DNA from 2 places in the Shewanella sp. NKUCC01_JLK genome. Region 2 is predicted to be linked to the other one. Evidence: predicted binding sites of a transcription regulator. Region 2 holds the regulator's gene; the other holds the start of a gene.

Region 1 (9,817 bases), on a different contig from region 2:
TAAGGAAAAGGCCTGAGTTGGCAAATTTACCTGTCGTCGCTATGACTGCGAATGCGATGGCTGGTGATAGAGATATGTGTCTTCGGGCTGGGATGAATGACCATATTGCCAAGCCCATAGAAGTGAATGTGCTCTATCAAACCCTATTGAAATACCTCGGATCTTCTGGAATTTCTGCTGCGATAAGGGCGGAAGCCTCAACTCGGTTAACTTCGTCCAGCGCACAGGGTGAAGTCAGCAATGGCGCTGATCAAACGGTATTGCTCAAGTGGCCAGAACACCCTGAGCTGGATATCGATAGAGGTTTGCAACTGGTGCAGCATTCGACGCGTCTTTATCAACGAATCTTTGATCGTTTTGTGAGCAGTCAACGTAATGTGGTGGAGCAGGTTCGCAAAGCGATTGCGGCGAATCAAGTCGAAGATGCGGTGCGTATCGCCCACACCCTTAAAGGCTTAGCGGGTAATTTAAGTTCGGCAAAGTTGGTGGAATTAGCGCGTTTGCTTGAGTTGCATTTAACAGAGAAAGTGCCCTATGAAGATGAATTGGTTCAAATTCAACCGCTAGTGTCCTCTATCTGCGATGCGATTGAACACGCCAAACCAGCAGCGGTGAATCAAGCCGAACCTCAAGCCGTTGATTTATTATCTGCTGAAGATTTAAGGGCGGCATTACAGGCCTTGCGGCAGAACTTAGATGATGCCGATGCCAGCGCAGTGGCAAAAATTGATGCGTTAAAGCCGAAGGTGAGTAGTGCGATGTGGCAAACATTAAGCCCCGCTTTATCTATGATTAACCAGTATCAGTTTGATGAGGCAATCGACTTAATTGACGATGTGATTACACAGTTAGGATAGAAAGCGGTAGCGCGAATTTATAATGCGTGACATTGAGTGGAGTTGTTAATGGAAAAAGCAACAATATTAGTCGTCGATGACACACCTGAGAATATCGATATTTTGATTGGTATTTTAGGTGATGATTACAAAGTCAAAGTGGCGATCGATGGCCCGAGGGCGTTAGCGTTAGTGACAAAATCGCGGCCTGACTTGATTTTACTCGATGTCATGATGCCAGGTATGAATGGCTATGAAGTCTGCAAGCTGCTAAAGCAAGAGCCGCTGACCAGCCATATTCCGGTGATCTTCGTGACCGCCTTATCTGAAATTGCTGATGAAGCCCAAGGTTTTGCATTGGGCGCGGTGGATTACATTACTAAGCCCGTAAGTGCGCCTGTCGTTAAAGCGCGGGTTAAAACGCATCTTGCGCTTTATGATCAAAAACGTCTACTCGAACAACAAGTTAAAGTTCGTACCCACGAATTAGAAGAAACCCGTTTCGAGATTATCCGTCGTCTTGGCCGTGCCGCTGAATACAAGGACAACGAGACGGGTCTACATGTTGTGCGTATGAGCCATTACGCCCGCATATTAGCGATAAAGCTCGGCTTACCGACGACCTTTTGTGACTTGATTTTTAATGCGGCGCCTATGCACGATATTGGTAAAATCGGTACGCCCGATGCAGTGCTGAAAAAGCCAGGGAAACTTGATGCGCAGGAATGGGAAATTATGCAGCAGCACGCCGCCATAGGTGCAGAAATTATTGGTGAACATAGCGATCCGTTATTGCAAATGGCCCGTCGTATCGCCTTAACTCACCATGAGAAGTGGGATGGTTCAGGTTACCCCAATGGCTTGGTAGGCGAAGAAATTCCCCTTGAAGGGCGTATCACCGCGATTGCGGATGTGTTCGATGCGCTGACTTCGCAACGGCCTTACAAGCAGGCTTGGACGATTGAAGCAACTATGGAGCTATTTGAAAATCAAGCGGGAAAACATTTCGATCCTAAGCTGGTGGAGGAGTTCAAGCAAATCCTGCCAGAAGCAATTGCCATTCGAGATACTTATTTAGAAAATTGATGCTCGAAGTGCATTGACTAAGATAAAGGCGCCATTGGCGCCTTTATTCTGCTTCAATATTTTATACTAATTATATTAAATCAAAGCATTACGCTTCATCTAATGAGTAGGGCAGTGCTTGGATCGTTAAATGTGATTGTTCATCGTCGGCAAAACGTAGCTGAGTATCATTAGCCGTGTCATTAGGAAGTACGGCGGTTAACAAGACTTGATTGCCACGCTGCACAAACTCAATGATTTGACCGCCACGGCGAAAACTGTCTTCCATCGCGATTTCGAGGCCTGATGCTAGGGTGATTTGAAGATTGGTGTGACCGCGCAAAATATACAGGGCGCGTTTATTACCACCACGATATTTCATTCGCGCTATGGTTTCTTGTCCCATGTAACAGCCCTTATTGAAGCTGATACCGTTAACCGCTTGTAGATTACACATCTGCGGTACGTACTGGCTGGCATGGCTGGCGGCAAGATTGGGGTAACCCGCTGCAATCTCTAACGCTTGCCATGCACTGGCGTCAAATACACTCAGTTCCGATTGCGCAACTAAAGCTGCTGCGGCATCTGGTGTTAATACTAAAATAAAACGTTCAGCGTCTTTTAAAATCGCACCATTTTCAATGAGTGTGAGCTCTTGCTGAATGTCACCAAAATGTTTGTTCACGAATTGGCTTGCCTGTTCACCGGCAACCCCGAGCAGAGTCCATTCAGCGGATGCATTGCTTAGGGTGGCTTTACTAAACACGGCATATTTTTGTAACTGGGGTAAATCGACTTCGATGGCATCCTTTGGCATCAACATAAAGAGTGCATCTTGAATGGCAAAGGTTCTGAAACTGGCCAGCATTTTACCTTTAGGATCGCAATGCGCGCCCCAGCGCCATTGATCCGTGGCCAATGAGCTGATATCTGTGGTCACTTGGCCATGGATAAAACTGCGGCCTTGTTCTCCAACGACTTTGATGAGGCCCAAATGAGATAAGTTGGCAAGCATAAGTGGAGGCAAGGTAGCGTCCAGATCCCAATGGGGCGTAGAAACTGAAATAGTCATAGCGAGATCCTGAAAATGAAGACGATGTGAGAGGCTAGATTGTAACGGAATTCCAGTTGGCTCAAAAGCATAAGGCGCACATATCTGTGAATGATCTGTGCGCCTTATTATGTGTGCTTTAGTCGATAGGCTTAAAGCGAGTGGAGTTTAAAGTTTAAAACAGCACGCGGGTACGTAATGTACCTTCAATGGCTTTGAGTTCAACTAAGGCTTCTTCCGCTTGAGTTGTGTCGACTTCCATCACGACATAACCAATTTCTGCGGTGGTCTGCAAATATTGGGCGGCGATGTTGATGCCTTTTTCCGAGAAGGCTTGGTTGATCTTGATCAACACGCCCGGACGGTTTTGGTGAATATGCAGCAAGCGCGAGGTGCCTTTATGTGTTGGTAATGACACTTCAGGGAAGTTAACCGCAGAAACGGTTGAGCCGTTGTCTGAGTATTTAGCGAGCTTACCCGCGACTTCGATACCAATGTTTTCTTGGGCTTCGGCCGTGCTACCGCCGACGTGCGGCGTGAGGAGAACATTGTCTAAACCGCGTAGAGGACTGATAAATTCATCGTCATTCGATTGTGGTTCAACGGGGAATACATCGATTGCGGCACCTGCGAGGTGACGTTCTTTTAACGCAACGGTTAAAGCTTCAATATCGACTACAGTACCGCGTGATGCGTTGATAAAGATGCTGCCCTTTTTCATTGCTGCAAACTCGGCAGCGCCTATCATGTCTTTTGTTTGTGGAGTTTCAGGGACATGTAAGCTTACTACATCAGCTTGTGCTAATAGGAGTTCCAACGAATGGACTTGTTGTGCGTTACCTAGTGGCAGTTTGTCTTCGATATCGAAGAACACGACGCGCATACCTAAGGTTTCCGCCAGAATGCCAAGTTGAGTACCAATATGGCCGTAACCAATCACACCTAAGGTTTTACCACGCACTTCATAGCTGCCCGCTGCGGTTTTCATCCAGCCGCCACGGTGAGCGATAGCGTTGCGTTCAGGGATACCCCGCATCAACATAATGATTTCGCCAATCACGAGTTCTGCAACACTGCGAGTGTTTGAGAAGGGAGCGTTAAATACTGGGATACCAAGGGATTCGGCGGTGGCAAGGTCAACTTGGTTGGTTCCAATACAGAAACATCCTATCGCGATTAACTTCTCGGCACGTTTCAGCACCTCTGCAGTTAATTGGGTACGCGAACGAAGTCCCACAAAATGCGCATCTTTAATGGACTCAAGTAAGGCTTCATCGCTTAAGGAAGCTTTGTGGTATTCGATATTGGTGTATCCCGCACGTTCAAATACATCGACCGCAGATTGGTGGACGCCTTCCAACAGCAGGATCTTGATCTTATCCTTGTCCAGCGAATGTTTCGCCATGATATGGGTACCCTCTAATTAATAGAAATGTTTCTTATGATATGCTCACAACCTTCACCCACCAAAGTAGCACTTTTTTTGCTCAGTGTGGAGGGCTAGATGGCTAAAGTTAATATTCTAAATTTAGAACAATATCGCATAAGAGGAAGAAACATTGAATAACAAAATCGCATGGTGCGGTATTTACCTCTCAGTTTTGGTGTGGTCGGCGATAAAACCCGCAGATCCTTTCACATGGTGGCTCGAAGCCTTGCCTGCATTGATTGCTGTACCGATTTTATTCTTTACTCGTAAACGTTTTCCACTGACACCTTTAGTATATTTTCTCGTCTTAATACACTGCTGTGTGTTGTTTGTAGGCGCTCATTATACTTACGCTGAAGTGCCGTTATTCGACACGATTGCCGATTGGATGGGTTCAGAACGTAATAATTACGATAAAGTAGGTCATTTTGCGCAAGGTTTTATCCCAGCCATGCTCGCCCGTGAAATTATGTTGCGTAATCAAGCTGTCAAACCTGGGGCTTGGTGCGCGTTTCTTGCCACTTGTTTTGTGCTCGCTTTTTCGGCGTTTTATGAACTGATCGAATGGTGGGTTGCCGTGGCAACCGGCGAAGGGGCGGAAGCCTTTTTAGGGACTCAAGGCTATGTATGGGATACCCAATCTGACATGTTTCTTGCCCTCATTGGTGCAATTGTCGCGTTAGCTTTACTGTCTCGTTTTCAAGATAAACAAATCGCGAGACTCAAGCAGAGGATTTAGCGGCTAAAAGTGGGTGATGCTCTCTGTTTGAGTTGTAAGACTTTCTTCCCTGAAATATATGGTGTGAGTGTGATGACATTGAGTTGTCATACTTTAGTGTTGTTATTGTGTTTTCTTTGTGTTGCAACTTTGGATTGATAACGTCATAGTTGGAAAGTATTAGGTGCTGGGCGTTGGCCAAGTAAAACGGTATTTTTGACTGTTATTCCATTTTATTGTGGTGAGTTAGTCGAACCTACTAGCATTAAACAGGGAATAGTACATTTGGGTGATGTTTTTCAATCGTTAACTAGTCAGAATTAACTAGGTTAATGGAATGTTGAAAAATCTAACTAAAAAGACGAGTCAAACATACCATTTTGCAATAGAGAATACTTTTCAGGGAGGAGAGTCATTGAGCACAATTAATGAATTGGTTTTTTTACACCAAATGGCCGCGCCATGTCATTTAGCGTTACTCGCTGAATCCATAGGTTTGAAAACGCGTATAGTAAAGCATGCGGCAGAACTGGATTTAGACAAGAGTCGCCGTAGTTTTTATCTGATCACCCAAAAAGGTTCAGCATTAGATAACAAAGGGATACCTCTGTTAGCTTCGCGATTAGTGTCACATTTTCCTGTGGCGCTGTATCAAGTTGAGCGAGACTCCTTAGACCAAGAATCTGCAATGTTGCTCGGCATTCGAGGTATTTTATTTGCCGATCAACGTATGGATCTGATGTTAACGGGTTTACGTAAAATGGTGGCAGAGGAACTTTGGTACGATAGAACTTTGCTAAGCAAAATGTTCCGCCGTGTCGTACAAAAGTTAGAAGGTAATAATGAAATGCCCTCTGATACTGTGGCTATGCTGCAGATGCTGACATCCCGTGAACGCACTATCATTCAATTCGTATCGAGTGGTGCGAGAAATAAAGAAATCGCTCATAGGTTATGTATCAGCGAACATACAGTGAAGGCGCATATTTCTTCTATTTTCCGCAAGACCCAGTCTCGTAATCGGGTTGAGCTTTTACGTTGGGCGCAAACCTATCAAACTCACTTTGAGTTGTGCAGTTAGTCAGTTAAAGATATTGGTCGTTAGCTTTTCGCTGTGAGTGGTTAATGTTAATGATTACTAGCATATCAACATAGAAAAGCGGGAATGTTTATTTAAACATTCCCGCTTTTTGTTTAACACCCTTTTTATAAACCACCACCAAAGAGTTTAGCTGTGGTGGTTTAACAGTATTGACTAGTATTGCACTAAAGTGGCAACGTTCATATTGCCTGATTGGTTCACGTTGATGCTGTTGTTAGTGCCCGCTTGAGAACCTAACACTAAGTTGTCATTACCCGTTTGAGTGATTGACAGGCTGTTATTGTCACCGCTAACGCCAAATGAATTTGAAGCAAATGAAGTGTCGCTATCGCCGCCTACCCAGTTACCGTTACCTGATTGAGTAATTTGCGCGGTGTTTTCATCACCTTCAATAATCAGGTCAATAACGTTAAGATCGCCACTTTGAAGTGCGCTGACATCGGCATTGTTGTTGCCAGCAACAGAAATCAATGTTTCGTTCTCAGCGCCATCTTGCTCAACATCAACTTCGTTATCGCTACCCACGGCATCTACATAAGCAAAGTTCTCATCACCTTCTTGGCTAACTTCAATACTGTTATCTTGACCATCAGCGAAAGCAATGATTTCGTTGTTATCGCCTTTAGAAGATAAATCGAAGTCATTATCTGCACCGTATGCACCAAAGGTTGCGAAGTTCGCATCGCCTTTTTGTTTCAAGTCAACGTCGTTGCTATCGCCCCATACTTGGAACTCTGCACCGTTGACATCGCCTTTTTGAGTGATAGTAATATCGTTATCATCACCTTGGATATCTGCCACTAAAGTATCACCGATAGTGTTGCTGCTGCCATTTTGGGTAATATCGACACTGTTGTCATCACCCGTTGTCATAGCAAGATAAGCCGTGTTGCCGTTACCTTTTTGATCCATTGAAATATCGTTTTCGCTGCCGGCCAGTGCGTAAACGAAGCCAACATGGTTATCACCTTTTTGGACCATGTCTACTGTGTTGTCATTACCTGCAATACCTTTCGCTGCACCAAAGTTATTGTTACCCGCTTGATTAACAGAAACGTCGTTGTTGTTACCCACGTTAGCGGTTAAGTCGAGAGCGATTAAACCTGCTTGGTTGTTGTCACCGATTTGTGTGATTTTACCGTCGTTGTTGCTGCCTTCAACGCGAAAAACTGCAAAGTTTGCGTCGCCTTCTTGCTCAACAAACACGCTGTTTTCAGCGCCAGTGATTTCAACTTGGCTTTCGTTGACTTCGCCTAATTGGTTAACGAATACCGTGTTATCGTTGCCAGTAACATCGTTACTGCTTTGGTTAAAGAAACCATCTTGCGACACATTTACATTGTTGTTGTCACCTACAACATTTGCACTTGCCACATGCCAGTCAACTTGTTGCGTTATTTGGACCTTGTTATCATCACCCGTTGAATTAATAGCCGCTTCATGCCACACACCGTCTTGGATGACGGTTGCGGTTTGATCTCTACCTGTTTGTACAACCGCAGCGGCGTTAAGGCCACCCGTTTGTGAGACTAAAGTGTCTTGGGCTTGGCCTGACTGTACTACGCTAATTTCGCTCACTGTACTGGCAGCAAAAGCTTGACCGCTTAAACCTGTTGCAATGGCCAAAGCAATAAGTGATTTTTTAGCTTGTGATTTCATGTGACGCTCCCTGTTTAATATTGAGTTATTGAGATTGCAGCACCATCCGCAATCTGTTGAATCGAAAAGTTGCCGCTTCCTAGTTGGTTCAGTTGCACGAGATTGTCATTGCCAATTTGTGTCACTGAAGCCGTATTTTGACTGCCGACTTGCAGTAGTTGGACTTCATTGTTTGAACCAATCTGTGTGATTAGCGCATCGTTATCATTGCCCACTTGTGTTACATCGGCCTTGTTATCGCTGCCAGACTGGAACAGTAATCCTTGGTTGGCAGTGCCTTGTTGAACCAGCTCGATAAGGTTATCGCGACCGGAACGTTCCAGTAATGCCTGAAGGGTTACGGGTAACTCGTTGACATTCAGCTCTTGTGCTGAAGTCATACAACTACAGAGCAAGATCAGCGGCACCAAAAAGCGTATAGAGGTATTTGGCACGGGTGACTCCTTGCATCAAATATCTTGGGCTGCTTAAAGCAACTTGCATCCCAAATTCAGACCTGAAGATACGAGTCCCGTTAATATGTCGCAATTGGCCAAACGGGTATTTATTCTAGAAAGGATTAACGGAAGGTAAATGATAGCTGTATTTATATCGTATTGATTAAATAGATTTTATATGTTTATTGACGTGTTTTTATTTAAGGGGTCTAGTCTAGTTGTCCTAGTAGTTAAGTCGTATTTGTTGTGAAGAGAGTATTTGATTTTTAAACAATGCAATAACAAGTGAAGGGAAATACATCGACTATCGCGTTTGCATTTTCTTGATAAAAAAGTATGCGTTTGTGCCAGCGAGAAACTGCTGAGGAGTTTAATTAACTGTAGCAACCTATGTCATTTACCCTGTGTGCAACAAGAGGCTTCTTGTCCTTGCAGTAATGAATTCTAGGTTAAACAAAGGGACATTACTGAGAGCGGAAAATTAACCATTATTATGATTGAATTCCTTAATGGGGTAGAGAAAAGATTAATACTACTGTTTTATGCGAGATCAGTGCTTTTCTGGTTCTTTTAACTCTTCATGGAATGCTTCGGTACTGATTTGGCTTTTACGGTCTTCCAGTTGTTGCATCGCACTGTTATTACTCACAGTTAACGCATTGAAGCGAGTATTGATATCGTCCATTTCGTTAATGTATTCAGGATCGGTTTTCTCTTTATTTTGCCAATAACGCTTACGTTCTAATTTCTGTAATTCACTGGCGCGCAGAATTTCAAAATAGCTATTTTCCTGCTTAAGACGATATATCTCGCCGTCGAGTAACTGCAATAATTTTTCTTTAGAAATGGTTCGGCTATTCAGTAGAGTGTGTAAAGGATCGACAGGAATGTCTCTTTTATCAGAGTCTACTTCAGTCGTTATCCCTAACTGGTATTCGATTTTATGTTGGCTAAATTCCTGCGGACAAGCGGTTTGGCTAAAGACAATTTTGTCATCTTTACGGCATTTATAAATGGTATTTGCCTGTATTGCAGTGGGCAAAATAACACAAATTAGGGTGAGTATCAGTCTTGCCATGAGGCCACAAATCCTTTGTACACTTGCATAGCTATTGTGATTTAATTGTTTGATTAAGCATGATAAATAGTGATTATGACGTTTATATTATTATGACTTTTTAACCGTTTATTGTTAGGTCGACGGGCTGTTAAGCCCAATAAATTAAAGGATTAGCCATACATCATTATAAGGTCAAATTCACTCGTCAATGTCTGCCGCTAATCATTTACCTTAAATTAACATCTGCATCATACTATGGCGTAAATTTAGGGATAAAACCAGTTTTTTGACGCTTCAAATTTTTGGCGCTTGGATTGATTCTAAAGAAGAAAATAACTTCTGGTCGGTCATTGGGTAAATAAAAAGGAGCGACTGCTCCTTTTTATTTATTGATAACGCTTAAGAGATTAGCGATCGAACCTTAAGTTGTCGATAAGTCGCGCTTTACCTATATAGGCGG
Region 2 (9,817 bases):
GACATGCCAAAACCAGCAGCGAAACGTATCGATCAGGTGGAAGAACAGTACGCCATGATGTGGACATCGGGCGGCGTTTACCAAACTATTCTCGATGCCACATTAAGCGCTGTTCCTTACCAGTTACACGGCTGGGTGATGTCACGCACTAACCCAATGCAAACCATGACAGACAGGGCGCGCGTTGTTGAAGCGATGAAAAAGCTCGACTTTATCGCCGTGTGTGATGTGTATATCAGCGAAACCGCCGCCTATGCGGACGTGATTTTACCTGAGTCGACTTATCTTGAACGTGATGAAGAAATTGCTGATAAGTCAGGTAAAAATCCGGCCTATTATGTGCGCCAACGGGTCGTTGAAACCTTAGGTGATACTAAGCCTTCTTGGCAGATCTTTAAGGATGTGGGTGTGGCTATGGGCCTTGGCGAGTTCTATCCATGGGAAAACATGGAAACCCTGCAAATGCTGCAGGTGAACCGCGACACTGACCTGCTGCGCCGGATCAAAGACGAAGGTTTTGTGAGCTTCGGTAAGCCAATTATGTTGTGCGAGCCTAAGATGGTTGCCGAGTTTATTAAGGCATACCCCAATGCGCGACCTGCCGATGAAGACGGCACTTACGCCAGCGCACTGACCTTTAAAACTCCGAGTGGCAAAATTGAACTCACTTCCGCGAAAGTCGAAGCCATGGCACCGGGCCGTGGGGTGATCAAGTTCCGCGAAGTGAATCTTAAAAAAGCAGATGAGCTGTACTTTATCCAAGGCAAAGTGGCGGTGCACACCAATGGTGCAACCCACAATGTGCCTATGCTCGCTAACCTGATGTCGGATAACGCTGTGTGGGTTCACCCTGTTACTGCGGGCAAATTAGGGATCAGCAATGGCGACCCAATCCGCCTCACCAGCAGTGTAGGCACAGAAGAAGGCCATGCCTTAGTCACGCCGGGCATTCGCCAAGATACTGTGTTTGCTTACATGGGCTTTGGTTCTAAAAACAAAGAGTTGGTCAGAGCAACGGGCAAAGGTATCCACTGCGGTAACTTACTACCGCACGTTACTGCTCCTGTGTGTGGCATGACAGTGCACACCACGGGCGTCACGCTGGCAAAGCGCTAATCGGAGGCTTAAATGAATAAACGATATGTAATGGTGCACGACGAGAATAAGTGCATCGGCTGCCAAGCTTGTAACGTGGCGTGTCGCAGTGAAAATGGCGTACCCGAAGGCGTAACTCGTCTGCAAGTGCGTGTGGAAGGCCCCTTTGGTGAGATGCCCAATCTGCATTTCAAATATCACAGGGTATCTTGCCAGCAATGTGAAGATGCACCCTGCGTTAAAGTGTGCCCAACAGGCGCGGCCTATGTGGGTGAAGATGGCATTATCTCTATCCATACCGAGAAGTGTGTCGGTTGTATGTACTGTGTGGCAGCGTGCCCTTATAAAGTGCGCTTTATGAACCCAGAAACCAAGGCGGCGGACAAGTGTAACTTCTGTAAGGATACGCGTTTAGCACGGGGCGAAGAGCCAGCGTGTGTGACTGTGTGTCCAACCGATGCCTTAGTGTTTGGTGATGCTAATGATCCGCAGAGTGAAGTGGCCATCATGCTCAACACTAAAATCACTTACCAAGATAAAACCCATTTGGGCACTAAACCTAGGGTATATCGCGTTCCTACCAAAAGAGGGGGGATTTGATTATGAACAATACTTGGGGCGACATGGCGCAATATGATCCTGTCACTTGGCACTGGGTCATCGCCGTTTACCTGTTTATGGCGGGGTTATCCGCGGGCAGTTTACTGATTGGCATTGGTTTGCGCTGGGCGAATAAGGAACTCAGCGCGGGAGCCGAAAGCAGCATTCTTAAGGCGGCAGCCATTATTGGGCCTGTAGCAATTAGCTTAGGTCTAGCTTGCTTAGTGTTTGACTTAACCAAACCATTCCACTTCTGGTTGATCTTAATTCACTATAACTTCCAGTCTGTGATGGCAATCGGGGTGCTGGCGCTGCTGGCGTATTCTCCCTTAGCTTTTGCGTACGCCATTATTGTGCTGCGGGATGACTTACCAAAATGGGGTTTGGGTTTCCTAACACCTATCGCTAAGTTACTTATGCCATTTCGAAAGCTGATTGAAGTATTGTTGTTTGTCCTGGCCATTGGCGTAGGGGCTTACACTGGCTTCTTGATTTCGGCGATGAATGCCTATCCTATGCTCAACACTGCGGTACTGCCTGCGCTGTTTTTAGTGTCGGGTTTATCGGCGGGCGCTGCGGCCAATGCGGTACTGGCGTTGCTGATGTTTAAGACTGACAGCCACGACAAAACTTTAGTGAAGATGCACGGTTTAGAATTGCCTGTGATGGCGATTGAAATCTTGTTCCTGTTCATGTTGTTCTGCGCCTTGTACTTCAAGGGCGGCGCGGCGGCTGCGGCCTTAGCATCGTTAACTTCTGGGCTATGGGCAAGCGTGTTCTGGATAGGTGTTGTCGGTATAGGTTTTGGTATTCCCTTGCTGTTTATGCTGCTACCCGCCGCGACTCGCCATACTAAGGGCGCGATGATCATGGTAGCTTGTGCGAGCTTAACGGGCGTACTCGCCTTAAGACACTTTATTGTGTACGCAGGGCAAAGCTATTTAAGCTGAGCGTAATCTAGCTTTACATATTGATAGATAAAGAAAAAGCACTGGCAATGTCAGTGCTTTTTTATTGTTTGAATCTTGAGAAGGTTTGCCAGTACAAGCAGGACGCTTATTGGGGTAATAACTCGATAACCGACTTCACCGTTAGTACTAAGGCGCTGATACTGCACAGGACTAACGTCGCCATCTTTGTCTTCTCTTTATCGACACGGCCCACTAATCGTCCTGCGACTAAGTAACCTAAAATCACTGAGGGGAGCAGCATCAACGACAGCCACAGATGTTTTAATTCTAATAAGCCAGTGATTGCTAAAATGATCAGTGCAATCATGGAGCTAAAAATGAAGAAGGCCGAAAGCGCTGCGCGAAACTGCGAGGCATCTTTGCCTGCCAACAAAATCGCCATCGGCGGGCCACCAATCGCGGCGATATTGCCGAAGATCCCTGAAACCACACCCGCACCGAAGAGGGTTTTCTTATTCACTGGCAGGCTGAATTTATTCAGGCTGAGGATCACTGCGACAGTCACGATGGCGGCGATGGATAAACCCAGTATGGGTTGAGGCGCAAACAGCAACAGACTCGCGCCGATAAAACCGCCGGGCACGCGACCTATGAGCGCATATTGCAAGCCATTGAATTCTAAGTGACCGCGTTCACGCACTAAGGTCAGCATGGCGATGGAGAAACCCATAGCAATAACAGGCGCAGGTACAAGTTGTGGATCGACGATATACAGCAAAGGACTGGCGACAACCGCAAGCCCAAACCCAATCAGACTTTGGGTTAAGGCGCCCAGAAACACGACCAGCGAGGCTAAGGCGAGTGTCTGTGGATCTATCATAGAAAACATAGGATTTCCTATATCCCAAACCAACTCAAGATGGTGAAATTTAAAGTTTGAAGTCGCTTGGGTATAAACAAAAAGGGATCGTTAACGATCCCTATTGATGAGCACTGTGATATGACTTTGAAAGCGACGAGTCGCTATTCCATGTCTTCCCACTCGATTCCCATTTGATCCATCAACAACTTGGCTTCGGCGGGAATGCTGTCTGGGTTGTCTTTTGACAGATCTTCATCGTTGGGCAATGGCTGGCCAGTGTAGGCGTGCAAAAATGCCTCACACAACAGCTCGCTGTTGGTGGCGTGACGCAAATTATTGACCTGACGACGAGTACGTTCGTCCGTGAGGACCTTAAGCACTTTGAGCGGAATAGACACAGTAATTTTTTTTACTTGTTCATTCTTCTTGCCATGTTCAGCATAGGGGCTGATGTATTCCCCATTCCATTCAGTCATTGACTCACCTGTTATAACGCTAAATTCGGGGCAGATTTTAAACCCTTACAAAGAACAGTCAAATTATTGCTACTATTTCTTTGTGATTGCAAACAGATTTCTTTATGTTCAGACGTCTAAACGTCTTCACGCCTATTGACGATGGCGTTGGGCTTAGGTACATTTAGACGTCCAGACATCTCTATCAGTCTACCGAATTTAGGAGTCCCCATGGCAGAGCGTCAATTAGCCACACTGGCAGTGCGTCAGGGTATCGAAAGCGATACTCAATATGGCGCAGTTGTGCCACCGATTTATTTGTCGACTAATTACGCCTTCGATGGTCATAAAAATCCCCGCGAATTCGATTACAGTCGTTCAGGCAACCCAACGCGCTGCATTTTAGGTGAAGCATTAGCCCAATTAGAAAAGGGCGCCACTGGTATAGTGACATGCACTGGCATGGCGGCCATCACCTTAGTGACGACTTTGCTCGGCCCCGATGACCTATTAGTTGTGCCCCACGATTGTTACGGCGGTTCCTACCGTTTATTTACCAACTTGGCGAAGAAAGGCCAGTTTAAGCTCATTGTGGTCGACCAAACCGACAGCCAAGCGTTAGCCGCCGCCATTGCGCAGAATCCTAAGATGGTGTGGCTCGAAACCCCATCGAACCCGTTATTGCGTGTGGTAGATATCGAAGCCATTGCTAAGGCGAGCCATGAGGTCGGCGCGCTGGTGGTGGTCGATAACACCTTTTTATCGCCGATATTGCAACAACCCCTATTGTTAGGCGCGGATATCGTTATCCACTCCACCACTAAATATATCAATGGTCACAGCGATGTGGTCGGCGGCGCTGTGGTCGCCAAAGACGCGCAAATCGGCGAAAGCTTACATTGGTGGTCGAACACTCTAGGCTTAACGGGGTCAGCCTTTGACAGTTATCTGACCCTGCGCGGCCTACGTACCTTAGCGGTGCGTATTCGCGAGCATCAAGCCAATGCCCAGCGTATTATTGAGGTATTAACGCAAAGCCCTGTGGTGAGCAAAGTCTATTACCCAGGGCTTGCGGATCATCCAGGTCACGCCATTGCGGCCAAGCAACAACAGGGCTTTGGCGCTATGCTGAGCTTTGAGCTCAAAGGCGGCGAGGCCGAAGTGGTGGCCTTTTTAGGTGCACTCAGCTTATTTAGCGTGGCGGAAAGTTTAGGTGGTGTTGAAAGTTTAGTGGCCGTGCCCGCAACTATGACCCACAGAGCCATGGAGCCGCAAGCGCGCTTCGAGGCTGGTATTAAGGACACCCTATTGCGTCTATCGGTGGGTATTGAAGATGCCGCCGATTTAGTTGCAGATATTCAAGCAGGATTAGCCGCCGTTGCGGCTTGTCAGTAGAGGAATAATAGATGGCACGTTGTCACTTACATAAATTTGGTGGCTCCAGTTTAGCGGATGCCGATTGTTATCGCCGAGTCGCCCATATCCTATTAACCCACGGTCATAGTGATGATCTCGTGGTGGTCTCTGCGGCGGGTAAAAGCACGAATTTCCTGTATAAATTATTAGCGCTGCGTGATGCGGGTCAGCTATGGCAAGAAGAATTACAAGTGCTGATCAGCTACCAACAGGGGTTGATTGAGCAGTTGTTGTCGAATGAACAAGCCCGCGATCTGCGTGAGCGTTTGGCCACTGATAAAGCGCAACTCATCAGCTTGTTGTCCTTAGATGAGCGCAACGAATACCAAATCAACCATGTGGTGAGCTTTGGCGAACGTTGGTCGGCACGTTTAATGGCGGCGCTACTGCGCGAATCTGGCGTGGCAGCAAGCCATGTGGATGCCTGTTCAATTTTAGTGGCCGATGAAGCCGCTGTGCCACAAATTCGGGTACAGGAATCCCGCGCTAAAGTACAAGCCCTATTAGCTGCGCATCCCAATGAACGCTTAGTGATCACAGGATTTATCTGCGCTAACGAGCGTGGCGATACCTTGTTACTTGGTCGTAATGGTTCAGATTTTAGCGCCAGCCTGATTGCGAGTCTCGCTGATATCGAGCGCGTGACCATTTGGACCGATGTGGAAGGGGTGTTCAACGCCGATCCTAATAAAATCAACGATGCCAAGTTACTGAAAAGCATGTCACTTGCCGAAGCCGATCGCCTAGCGCGTTTAGGCTCGCCTGTATTACATTCGCGCACTCTGCAGCCTTTGTTTAATACCGAAGTGAGTTTAGCGGTACGCTCAAGTTATGCATCCCACACCGACTTTACCTTAATCGCACCCCACAGTTCGTCGGCGAGCGCGCCTGTGGTGACTAACCTCAATGCTGTTGTCCTGTTCGGCTTTAAACTCACAGGGGAGTTAACTCGTTTATTAGATTTATTGATTGCCGCGGGTTTAACGCCATTGGCCCATTGGACCTCTGCCCATCAAAGGGTTGAACTTGCCTATACCGCTGAGAATCAAAAACAAGTTCAAAGATTACTCGATGCCGAGGCAGAAGCATTAGGGATCAGCGAGCAGCAGATCAACACAGATTTTGGTTTAGTCGCATTAGTAAGTGCCGACGCCGAACATTATCGCCGCAGCTTCGCGCGTTTACTGAGCCGTGATGCTAAACCTTTGTTCAGTGGCGATTTAAGTTTAGTGACGTTAGTGCCCCAGTCACAGGTGAATCTGTTAACCCAAAAAGTTCACCGTCGCTGCGCTGGCCCGCGTAAACGCATTGGCGTCCTGCTGCTCGGTGTGGGTAATATCGGTGAGGCTTGGATCGATCTGTTTAAGTCGGTTTCACCCTCACTAGACCATGAACTCGAAGCTAGTGTTGAGTTAGTCGGTTTAGTCAGTTCGAGTAAAGCCTTGATTAAATCCACTGGCATTAATCTTGCCGCGTGGCAAACAGAGTTCAATACTGAAGCAACGCCTTGGCAGTATGAACATTTATTCGAGCAATTAGAGCAAGTTAACTGCGATGAGCTGGTGGCCTTAGATATCAGTGCCAGCGCCAGTTTGACGCTGCAATATCCAGAACTGTTCGAGCGTGGCATCCATGTGGTGAGCGCGAATAAACTTGCGGGCTCGGGTCCATTGCCTTTCTATCGAGAGTTAAAGCAGCAACTGGGTAATCGTCGTTTGTTTTGGCGCTATAACGCCAGCTGTGGCGCAGGTTTACCCATCCAACATGCGCTAAATGATCTGCGTAACAGCGGTGATAGCGTTGAAGCGGTGGGCGGGATTTTCTCCGGCACCTTGTGTTGGTTGTTTGAGAAATATGATACTAGTAAGCCATTTTCAGAATTAGTGATTGAAGCCAGAGGCTTAGGCATTACTGAACCCGATCCCCGCGACGATCTCTCCGGTCGTGATATGCAGCGTAAACTGCTTATTTTGGCCCGTGAAATAGGCCTTGAAATCGAGCTCGAAGATATTGAACTGCGCTCACTCGTGCCAGCCGCTTTGGCGGATATTCCCTTAGATCAATTTCTCACCCGCATTGCCGAGTTAGATGCCGATCTGCTGCAACAGTATGGTGCGGCGGCGGAGCAAAATAAGGTGCTCAGATACGTGGCATCCTTAGACAACAGCGGCCCAGAGCTCAAGGCCGAGGTGGGTTTGCAGTGGATTGATACCCATCACCCTTACGCCAACTTAACCCCTGGTGATAATGTGTTTGTGATCCGCAGTGTCTTCTACCAAGGTAATCCGCTGATCATCCGTGGACCGGGCGCTGGACGCGAAGTGACCGCGGCGGCGGTGCAGTCGGATCTGACCCAGATCTGTCGCGATCTCTTGCAAGAGTAGACTGAAATTCAGCAGCTTAAAGGACTCATTCGAGTCCTTTTTTATTGGCTAGAATAAATCTATCGAATTAACCGAGATTAAATGCGGTTTATGGGTATTTTTGGGCTTGACTTACATCTCAGTTTCTCTAGTATATGGACATATAGACGTCCAAACGTCCATTTGAACTAATTCATACTAGCAAAGAGTAGCGCCAAGGGCGGTTGAGGAAATACACATGGCTTTTCATCACGCACAACATTCACAATCGCTGAACCAGAGCTTGTCTGAGCTTAATGGCGATATTAATGTTTCTTTTGAGTTTTTCCCGCCATCGACCCCCGAAATGGAACAGATCCTGTGGAACTCTATCCGTCGTTTAGAGCCGCTGAATCCTAAGTTTGTGTCTGTGACTTACGGTGCTAACTCAGGTGTTCGCGACCGCACCCATGGCGTGATTGAACGTATCCAACAGGAAACCGACCTCGTTGCCGCGCCGCACTTAACCTTAGTGGATGCCAGCGATGAAGAGCTGTTAGAACTGGCTAAGCATTACTGGAAATCGGGCATTCGTGACATAGTGGCACTGCGGGGTGATTTACCCGCGGGTAGCCCAAAGCCAACCCGTTTTGCGGTCGATTTAGTGCGTTTACTGCGCTCAGTGGCTGACTTTGATATTTCAGTTGCGGCCTATCCAGAAGTGCATCCCGATGCGAGTAATGCACAGGCGGATTTGATCAACCTTAAGCGCAAGATTGATGCGGGCGCTAGCCGTGCTATTACCCAATTTTTCTTCGATGTGGAATCCTACCTGCGTTTTCGTGATCGCTGCGTTGCCGCCGGTATCGACGTTGAAATCGTGCCGGGCATTTTACCTGTGACTAACTTTACCCAGCTAAAACGTTTTGCTGGCATGACCAATGTGTCGTTACCTAATTGGTTACATAAGCAATTCGACGGCCTAGAAAACGATGCGGGTACACGCCAATTGGTGGGGGCAAACGTGGCCATCGACATGGTGAAAGTGCTGTCCCGCGAAGGCGTGAAGGATTTCCATTTCTATACCTTAAATCGCGCCGAATTGACCTACGCGATTTGCCACACTTTAGGCGTGCGTCCTAAATAAAACTTTATAAAATAAGCTAATAAAAACGCCGCAGAGAATGCGGCGTTTTGTTTTGCTTAAATTCTAAATTGAGCTAATAAAGTTGTTAAACGGGCTGCGAGTTGGGCAAGTTCATCGCCAGCGCGTGCAGTTTGTACCGCACTATCTGTCGCATTGGTCGCAATATCATTGATGTTATTAACATTTTTATTAATCTCTGCCGAAACCGCACATTGCTCATTTGCAGCGCTGGCGATCTGGATATTCATCTGGCTAATGGTGGAAACCGCATGGGTAATGGCTTCGAGTGCTTCACCCGCTTGGTGAACTTGGGATACACAGCTTTGGGTGGTGCGGGTGCTGGTTTCCATCGCATTGACTGTAGACTTAGCTTTATGCTGAAGCGCTTCGATCATCTGCTGAATTTCCGTCGTAGATGCTTGAGTGCGGCTCGCCAGAGTGCGTACTTCATCGGCAACGACCGCAAATCCTCGACCTTGTTCTCCCGCCCTTGCGGCTTCAATTGCCGCATTGAGTGCGAGTAAATTAGTTTGGTCGGCAATATTACGGATAACCACAAGCACAGAATCGATTTCAGCGGTATTACGCTCTAATTCATTGATTTCACTCGCTGCTGTGGCTATTTCCTCGGCCAATATGGCGATAGTGGTTACCACTTTTTGTACAACCAATTTGCCTTGTTCGGTTGAGTCATTGGCATGATTGGCGGCATCGGCCGCATCGGTCGCGTTATGGGCAACTTCTTGTACCGTTGCGGCCATTTCATTCATTGCGGTGGCAACTTGCTCGGTTTCAAGGTGCTGACGACTCGCCATCTTCTGGGTTTCCCGCGTAATGCTCGACATTTCTTCAGCAGAGGTGGCGAGCAGGCTTGTTGAGTCGGCGACGTGGGAAACTGTGTTGTGAATTTTTTCTACAAAGCGGTTGAATGCCATCGATAATTCAGCAATTTCATCCTTACCTTTTACCGCGATTCGGCGGGTTAAATC

Evidence for each region. The regulator MetJ, encoded in region 2, represses methionine synthesis genes. The targets are predictions, from matches to a motif close to TAGACGTCTAGACGTCTA.
Region 1: the regulator MetJ is predicted to act here: its motif matches at 4,446-4,463, upstream of serA (phosphoglycerate dehydrogenase).

The regions. Positions count from the first base shown of each region.
Region 1 is NZ_JAHKRD010000008.1:198,884-208,700, reverse strand. It holds gene KO537_RS10795 (PAS domain S-box protein) at 1-857, shown strand, start outside; gene KO537_RS10790 (two-component system response regulator) at 906-1,922, shown strand; gene ygfZ (tRNA-modifying protein YgfZ) at 2,011-2,973, opposite strand; gene serA (phosphoglycerate dehydrogenase) at 3,128-4,357, opposite strand; gene KO537_RS10775 (DUF2238 domain-containing protein) at 4,512-5,120, shown strand; gene KO537_RS10770 (LuxR C-terminal-related transcriptional regulator) at 5,515-6,180, shown strand; gene KO537_RS10765 (curlin) at 6,355-7,860, opposite strand; gene KO537_RS10760 (curlin) at 7,875-8,294, opposite strand; gene KO537_RS10755 (DUF4124 domain-containing protein) at 8,848-9,375, opposite strand; gene panC (pantoate--beta-alanine ligase) at 9,765-9,817, opposite strand, start outside.
Region 2 is NZ_JAHKRD010000009.1:139,782-149,598, forward strand. It holds gene phsA (thiosulfate reductase PhsA) at 1-1,116, shown strand, start outside; gene KO537_RS11495 (4Fe-4S dicluster domain-containing protein) at 1,129-1,695, shown strand; gene nrfD (NrfD/PsrC family molybdoenzyme membrane anchor subunit) at 1,698-2,645, shown strand; gene KO537_RS11505 (sulfite exporter TauE/SafE family protein) at 2,752-3,495, opposite strand; gene metJ (met regulon transcriptional regulator MetJ) at 3,630-3,944, opposite strand; gene metB (cystathionine gamma-synthase) at 4,155-5,318, shown strand; gene KO537_RS11520 (bifunctional aspartate kinase/homoserine dehydrogenase II) at 5,330-7,723, shown strand; gene metF (methylenetetrahydrofolate reductase) at 7,941-8,828, shown strand; gene KO537_RS11530 (methyl-accepting chemotaxis protein) at 8,885-9,817, opposite strand, start outside.